Regions from separate parts of the Exiguobacterium sp. BRG2 genome, predicted to be linked through region 2. Evidence: riboswitches for the same ligand, from Rfam matches in the RefSeq annotation. Region 2 holds a riboswitch; the other holds the start of a gene.
The links. A riboswitch is a leader RNA that binds a small molecule or an ion and turns the genes downstream of it on or off. The one in region 2 is predicted to bind S-adenosylmethionine.
Positions count from the first base shown of each region.

Region 1: linked by a shared signal. The riboswitch ahead of Q9R23_RS06790 (methionine ABC transporter ATP-binding protein) and the one ahead of metK (methionine adenosyltransferase) in region 2 are both predicted to bind S-adenosylmethionine.

Region 1 covers NZ_JAUZUW010000004.1:17,332-20,755, forward strand. Annotated here, with positions in the region: gene Q9R23_RS06780 (alpha-glucosidase) at 1-154, opposite strand, end outside; gene Q9R23_RS06785 (aminotransferase class I/II-fold pyridoxal phosphate-dependent enzyme) at 303-1,490, shown strand; SAM riboswitch class I at 1,553-1,657, shown strand; gene Q9R23_RS06790 (methionine ABC transporter ATP-binding protein) at 1,741-2,754, shown strand; gene Q9R23_RS06795 (methionine ABC transporter permease) at 2,744-3,409, shown strand.
Region 2 covers NZ_JAUZUW010000003.1:82,195-85,618, forward strand. Annotated here, with positions in the region: gene pckA (phosphoenolpyruvate carboxykinase (ATP)) at 1-1,469, opposite strand, end outside; SAM riboswitch class I at 1,704-1,830, shown strand; gene metK (methionine adenosyltransferase) at 1,959-3,167, shown strand; gene Q9R23_RS05520 (GNAT family N-acetyltransferase) at 3,305-3,424, shown strand, end outside.

The DNA.
Region 1 (3,424 bases), on a different contig from region 2:
GATTTAACCAGACGATATCGACACCAAGCGATGCGATGTAATCTAGCTTGTCGATGACACCTCGCAAATCACCGATGCCGTCCCCATTCGAATCCTTAAAACTGCGCCAATAGACTTGATAGACGACTGCTTCTTTCCAGCTAGCTCGCTTCATCTCCTCACTCCTCTCCCTACTCTCTATTCCCGCTCCACATATCTGTACCTGTTTATTGGACGATTTTTTTGAATTTCAAAAAAGTTCTTTTCTTTTGACTGAATATTCGTTATCCTTGACGACAATACTACGAAGGAGGCACACATCCATGAAACATTTCGCTCCATCCATCGCCATCGATCGGCTTCCTGCTCCCGTTTTCGCTGAACTTGCGAACCGGATCGGTGCTGTGAAAGCTGCCGGGCATGATGTCATTACCCTTGGTCAAGGAACACCCGATCAAACGACGCCCGTACATATTCTCGACGCCTTGAAACAGGCGATCGATGAGCCAACAAACCTTCAATATCCACCATTTCGTGGACATGATTTTCTAAAGCAAGCCGTCGCGAGCTTTTATGCGAACGAATTCGGCGTCACGATCGATCCGGCAACCGAGGTCGCAATTCTTCTCGGTAGTAAAGCCGGAATCGTCGCCTTACCACAAACGATCGTCAATCCTGGAGAAGGTGTCATCGTCCCGGATCCGGGGTACCCGGATTACCTGTCTGGAGCAGCACTTGCTGGCGCTTACCCGATTACGCTTCCATTGCTTGAGAAAAATAACTTCCTGCCGGATTACGATTTACTTGATACGACAGATGTCGAGCGCGCCCGGATGTTGTTCCTCAATTACCCGAGTAATCCGACAGGTGCGACAGCGACAGCAGAAGCCTTCGAACAGACCGTTACCTTCGCGGATGCCCATGATATTTGTGTCGTCCATGATTTAGCCTACGGTGGCATCAGCTTTGATGGTCCCACACGAAGCTTCTTGCAGACGGAAGGGGCGAAGGAGGTCGGAATCGAGTTGTTCTCACTCTCGAAACGCTTCAACATGTCTGGCTTCCGAATCGCTTTCGCGATCGGAAATCCGTCCGTCATCTCAAGCATCGAGACGTATCAGGAACATCTCTACGTCAGTGCCTTCACACCGATCCAACATGCAGCGACCGTCGCTCTGACGAGTGACCAGACATGTGTCCGCGAGTTAAGTAGTCTGTACGAAACACGACGCGATGCGTTGTTCGCGAAACTCGATGCGATTGGCTGGAGTGGACCACGTCCGGGCGGTTCCTTCTTCGTCTGGCTTCCTGTTCCTGAAGGTTACACGTCCCAAAGCTTCACCGATCACCTGCTTGACGAAGCACACGTCGCTGTAACCCCTGGATCCTTCTTCGGCGAATACGGCGAAGGCTACGTCCGGATCAGCTTGATTGCTGACGTCGAACGTCTAGAAGAAGCCGTCGATCGAATCGGAACGCTCAACCTGTTCCGGACACCTGTTGCAGAATAATTCTGAAAAAACATTTGACAGATGGGAATCATTTCCGTTAAAGTAAATCCCAACAGCATAACTACTTATCGAGAGCGACCGAGGGATTAGGCCCAACGACGTCCGGCAACCACCTATCAGGAACGGTGCCACATCCTACAGAATGGATTCATTCTGAGAGATAAGTTACGAAATCTTACACTTTCGTCGCTTTTTCTGGTTGCTCTGCTACTAGGAAAAAGCGACTTTTTTTGTATGAGGAGATGAGCAGATGATTGAATTCAAACAGATTACGAAACGGTTCGTCCGAGACCGGACCCCGATTTTTGCATTACGAGATGTCGATTTGACGATTCAAAAAGGAGAAATTTTTGGGATCATCGGTGAATCCGGTGCCGGTAAGAGTACGTTGCTTCGTCTGATCAACGGTCTCGAGCATCCGACACAAGGAACGGTAAAGGTCGACGGTGTCTCGCTCGGCGGGATGTCAAAAGCAGATTTGCGTCAACTTCGCTTGCGGACAGGAATGATCTTTCAGCATTTCCAATTGATCCAGTCGCGTAATGTCGCAGATAACATTGCTTTTGCACTGAAGGCTGCCGGCGTCAAACGAGCAGATTTTCCGGAACGGATCCGTGAACTCGTCTCGCTCGTCGGACTCGAAGGATTCGAGACGAACTTCCCGAGTCAGTTGAGCGGCGGACAGAAACAGCGCGTTGGGATTGCCCGGGCACTCGCGAATGATCCAACCGTCTTGTTATGTGACGAAGCGACCTCTGCCCTTGATCCGGTCACGACGCTGCAGATTTTAGATTTGTTGAAAGATTTGAATGAACGACTCGGATTGACGATCGTCCTCATCACGCATGAGATCGATGTCGTCAAACAGATTTGCCATCGTGTCGCGGTCATGTCTCAAGGGGAAGTCGTCGAAGTTGCCTCTACATACGATTTGTTCAGTCAAGCCAAACATCCGGTGACACAACATTACGTCGACACGGCACTCCAGATCGAGCTACCGGAACGCATCTTGCAAGCGACACCGGGAAAGATCATCCGCCTACAGTTCACGGGCGAGAAGACCGGTGAAAGTACGTTGTCGGAAGCCATCCGTCGATACGATATCTCGGTCAGCATCCTGCACGGAAAAGTCGATTACATCCAAGACGTCGCTTTTGGTGTCCTAATCGTCAGCTTGACGGGATCCTCCGATCAAATCGCACCTGCTCTCGACTGGCTTGCGGCGGAACTTCATACGCTCGAGGTGATTCAGGATGTGGCTTGATCGTATACAAACGATGTTACCAGAGTTGTTGAAGGCACTTGGTGAGACGGCGTGGATGGTTGGCATTTCGCTTGCCTTCGCATTGGTCGTCGGGATTCCACTCGGGATTCTCCTGTTCGTCACCGACCGCGGTTTATTCTTTCAAAACATTGCCATCCGACGTGTCCTTGACTTCGTCGTCAACATCGTCCGGTCCTTGCCGTTCATCATCTTGCTTGTTGCCCTCATTCCATTAACGAAATTTTTGCTTGATAATACGATTGGTCCGACAGCAGCATCCGTCAGCCTCAGTGTCGCAGCGATTCCGTTTCTCGCACGACTCGTCGAAACATCACTGCGTGAGATTCCACCTGGTTTGATCGAAGCAGCGGAAGCGTGCGGTGCGAAACCATTACGGATCATCGTCAGTATCCTTTTACCAGAAGCACTCCCTGGCATCATTCAGGGCATCACGCTAACGACGATCAGTTTGATCGGCTTCTCGGCAATGGCTGGGATCGTCGGCGGCGGAGGTGTCGGTGACCTCGCGATCCGCTTCGGCTATTATCGCTATGATAATCTCATCATGATCGTGACGATCGTCGTCCTCATCGTCATCGTCCAGAGCATTCAAGCACTTGGCAATCAACTGGCGCGAAAAACAGACAAGCGCTAATCATACATATAAAGG
Region 2 (3,424 bases):
TATTCGTCTGGATTTGACCAGACGCGTACCGGATTGAGTAATTCACTTGGAACACCAGGAACTTCAAGTGGCATATGAAGTCCGAAGATTGGGTGCTCTTCTGTTGGAATCGTTGCAAGTGTTCCGTTGACGGCAGCGTTGACCATCGTCCGTGTATACGATAGCTTCATTCGACTACCTGTCCCGTAAGCACCGCCTGTCCAGCCTGTGTTGACGAGATAAACGGTCACACCGTGACGATCAATCAGTTCTCCGAGCATCGTCGCATACTTTTCAGGTATCAGTGGAAGAAATGGTGAACCGAAGCATGTCGAGAACGTTGCTTCCGGTTCCGTGATACCACGCTCTGTTCCAGCAAGTTTTGATGTATAACCTGATAGGAAATGATACATCGCTTGTTCTTTCGTCAATTTACTGATCGGAGGCAAGACACCATACGCATCAGCCGTCAAGAAGACAATCGTCTTCGGATGACCAGCCCGTGATGGAACAGCGATGTTATCGATCGCTGTGATCGGATAAGCAGCACGTGTATTTTCAGTCAACGATGTGTCATCGTAATCAGGATGACGAGATTCATCGAGCACGACGTTTTCAAGGACAGTTCCGAAACGGATCGCATCAAAAATTTGCGGTTCTTTTTCGCGTGACAGATTGACCGTCTTCGCATAACATCCACCTTCAATGTTGAAGACGCCGTTATGCGACCAACCATGCTCATCGTCACCGATCAATTGACGGCTATCGTCTGCTGACAGGGTGGTCTTACCAGTACCGGATAGACCGAAGAACAAGGCGACGTCGCCTTCGTGTCCGACGTTTGCTGAACAGTGCATCGAAAGGACATTTTCTTGTGGTAAGAGGTAGTTCATGACGGAAAAAATCGATTTTTTGATTTCGCCCGCATATTCGGTTCCGCCGATCAAGACGATCCGGTGTTCAAACGACATGGCGATGAATGTCTCGGAATTCGTTCCGTCAACGGTAGGGTCTGCTTTGAAATGTGGCGCGTAGACGACCGTGAACGGTTCGAAGGCAGCCACTTCAGGATACTCGCGTAAAAAGAGTTGTTTGGCAAACAGGTTATGCCAAGCGTATTGTGTGAGCACACGAACCGGAAGGGTGAAGTGCGTATCTGCCCCAGCAGCAGCTTCTGTGTAGTAGAGCTGATCGGCTTCGTTCATGTAACGAAGAACCTTTTGTAACAATTGTTCAAATTTGTCTCCATCCATCGGTTGGTTAACATGACCCCAATCAATGTGAGACTCGCAGGAAGAATCACGGACGATGAACTTATCTTTTGGTGAACGACCTGTAAATTTCCCCGTTTCTACAGATAGTGCGCCGTTCTCAGTAAGGACACCTTCTTCGTTTCGAATCGCATGTTCGACAAGTTCAGCAACAGATAGTTGTTTGAACACATGCTCTTTCTTGAGTAGTTCTTCGATATTCAGGACCGTCATCGGCATCCTGACCCCACCTTTCCCCTACGTTGGTTTTGGCTCACTGAATTTAGTATGACACATTTATTATATATGACATACTAAAGAGAGCGCAATCATTTTCTGGTGCTGATTTCTATTTATCTGGAAACGCTTTCAGCATTAATAGTTTAACATCTCTTTTAAAAAGTTTCGACTAGAATTTGAAACCTTGCTTGACAGAGTAGGTACAACTTTATATCATGTAATTCGTAACGGATACTCTTATTCTGAGCAGGTGGAGGGAACAAGGCCCGAAGAAACCCGGCAACCGTCCTACATTAATTCATATATTAATGAGGGAAAAGGTGCTCTCCTGAAGCGAAGTAAACACTTCGAACGATAAGAGGGTAAAGGAAGAACGCACAACCTTTCCCTGACCATTTTTTGGACTTGGAAAGGTTTTTTTCATTTTACCGTCCCACTCAACTAGGGGAAATGAGTACACCGTCAAATTCTTTTTTGGGAGGGTCATACATGACAAACCTTAATCGCCGACTATTCACGTCGGAGTCAGTCACTGAAGGTCATCCAGATAAAATCTGTGACCAAATTTCGGATTCAATCCTCGATGCGATTCTTGCAGCGGATCCAAACGCACGTGTTGCGGCAGAAACTTCTGTTACAACAGGTCTCGTTCTCGTTGCAGGTGAGATCACGACATCCACTTACGTCGACATTCCAAAAGTCGTTCGTGAAACGATTCGTGAAATCGGCTACACACGCGCGAAATACGGTTTCGATGCGGATACATGTGCTGTATTGACATCGATCGATGAGCAATCAGCAGATATCGCTCTTGGTGTCGACCAAGCGCTTGAAGCACGTGAAGGTAGCATGTCTGATGCAGAAATCGATGCAATCGGTGCAGGAGACCAAGGTCTTATGTTCGGTTACGCAACGAAAGAAACACCAGAACTCATGCCACTTCCAATTTCGCTTTCGCACCGTCTCGCACGCCGTTTGGCAGAAGTGCGTAAAAACGGTCAACTCGACTACCTTCGTCCGGACGGAAAAACACAAGTCACGGTCGAATACAACGAGAACAACGAGCCGGTTCGTGTCGATACGATCGTCATTTCGACACAACATGCGGAAGAAGTTACGCTTGAGCAAATCCAAGCTGATTTAAAAGAACACGTCATCACACCAGTCATCCCGGCTGAATACATCGACGCAGCAACGAAATTCTTCATCAACCCAACTGGTCGTTTCGTCATTGGCGGACCACAAGGAGATGCTGGATTGACTGGTCGTAAGATCATCGTTGATACGTATGGTGGATACGCACGCCACGGCGGTGGAGCATTCTCAGGTAAAGATCCAACAAAAGTCGACCGTTCAGCTGCATACGCAGCACGTTACGTCGCGAAGAACCTCGTTGCTGCAGGTCTTGCAGACAAAGCAGAAGTTCAACTCGCTTACGCAATCGGTGTCGCACACCCAGTATCAATCGCGGTTGATACATTCGGCACAGGAAAACTGCCTGAAGCACAACTCGTCGAATTGGTTGCTGAAAACTTCGATCTTCGTCCGGCTGGAATCATCAACATGCTTGATCTCCGTCGTCCGATCTATCGTCAAACAGCTGCATACGGTCACTTCGGTCGTACAGATGTTGAGCTTCCATGGGAGCAAACAGATAAAGCAGCAGTTCTTGAAGAACAAGCAAAACGTTTCGCATAATCAAAAAGTCCGGAAATCCTACTTGGGTTTTCGGGCTTTTTTGTTTCCGCGGAACTTTGCAGGAAACGAATGTTTTTTCTAGAAAAGGGTAAAAGTACATGAGTCGATTTGTATGAGTATAAAGGGGGGTTCCGATTATGGAAATACGCGAAGCTATTCCAGCTGATGCAGGACGTATTCATGACATTGCCGTCACATCTTGGTTGGATACGTATGAAGAAATCTATTCCGAACGTTCGAAAGCGCATTTCGTGCAG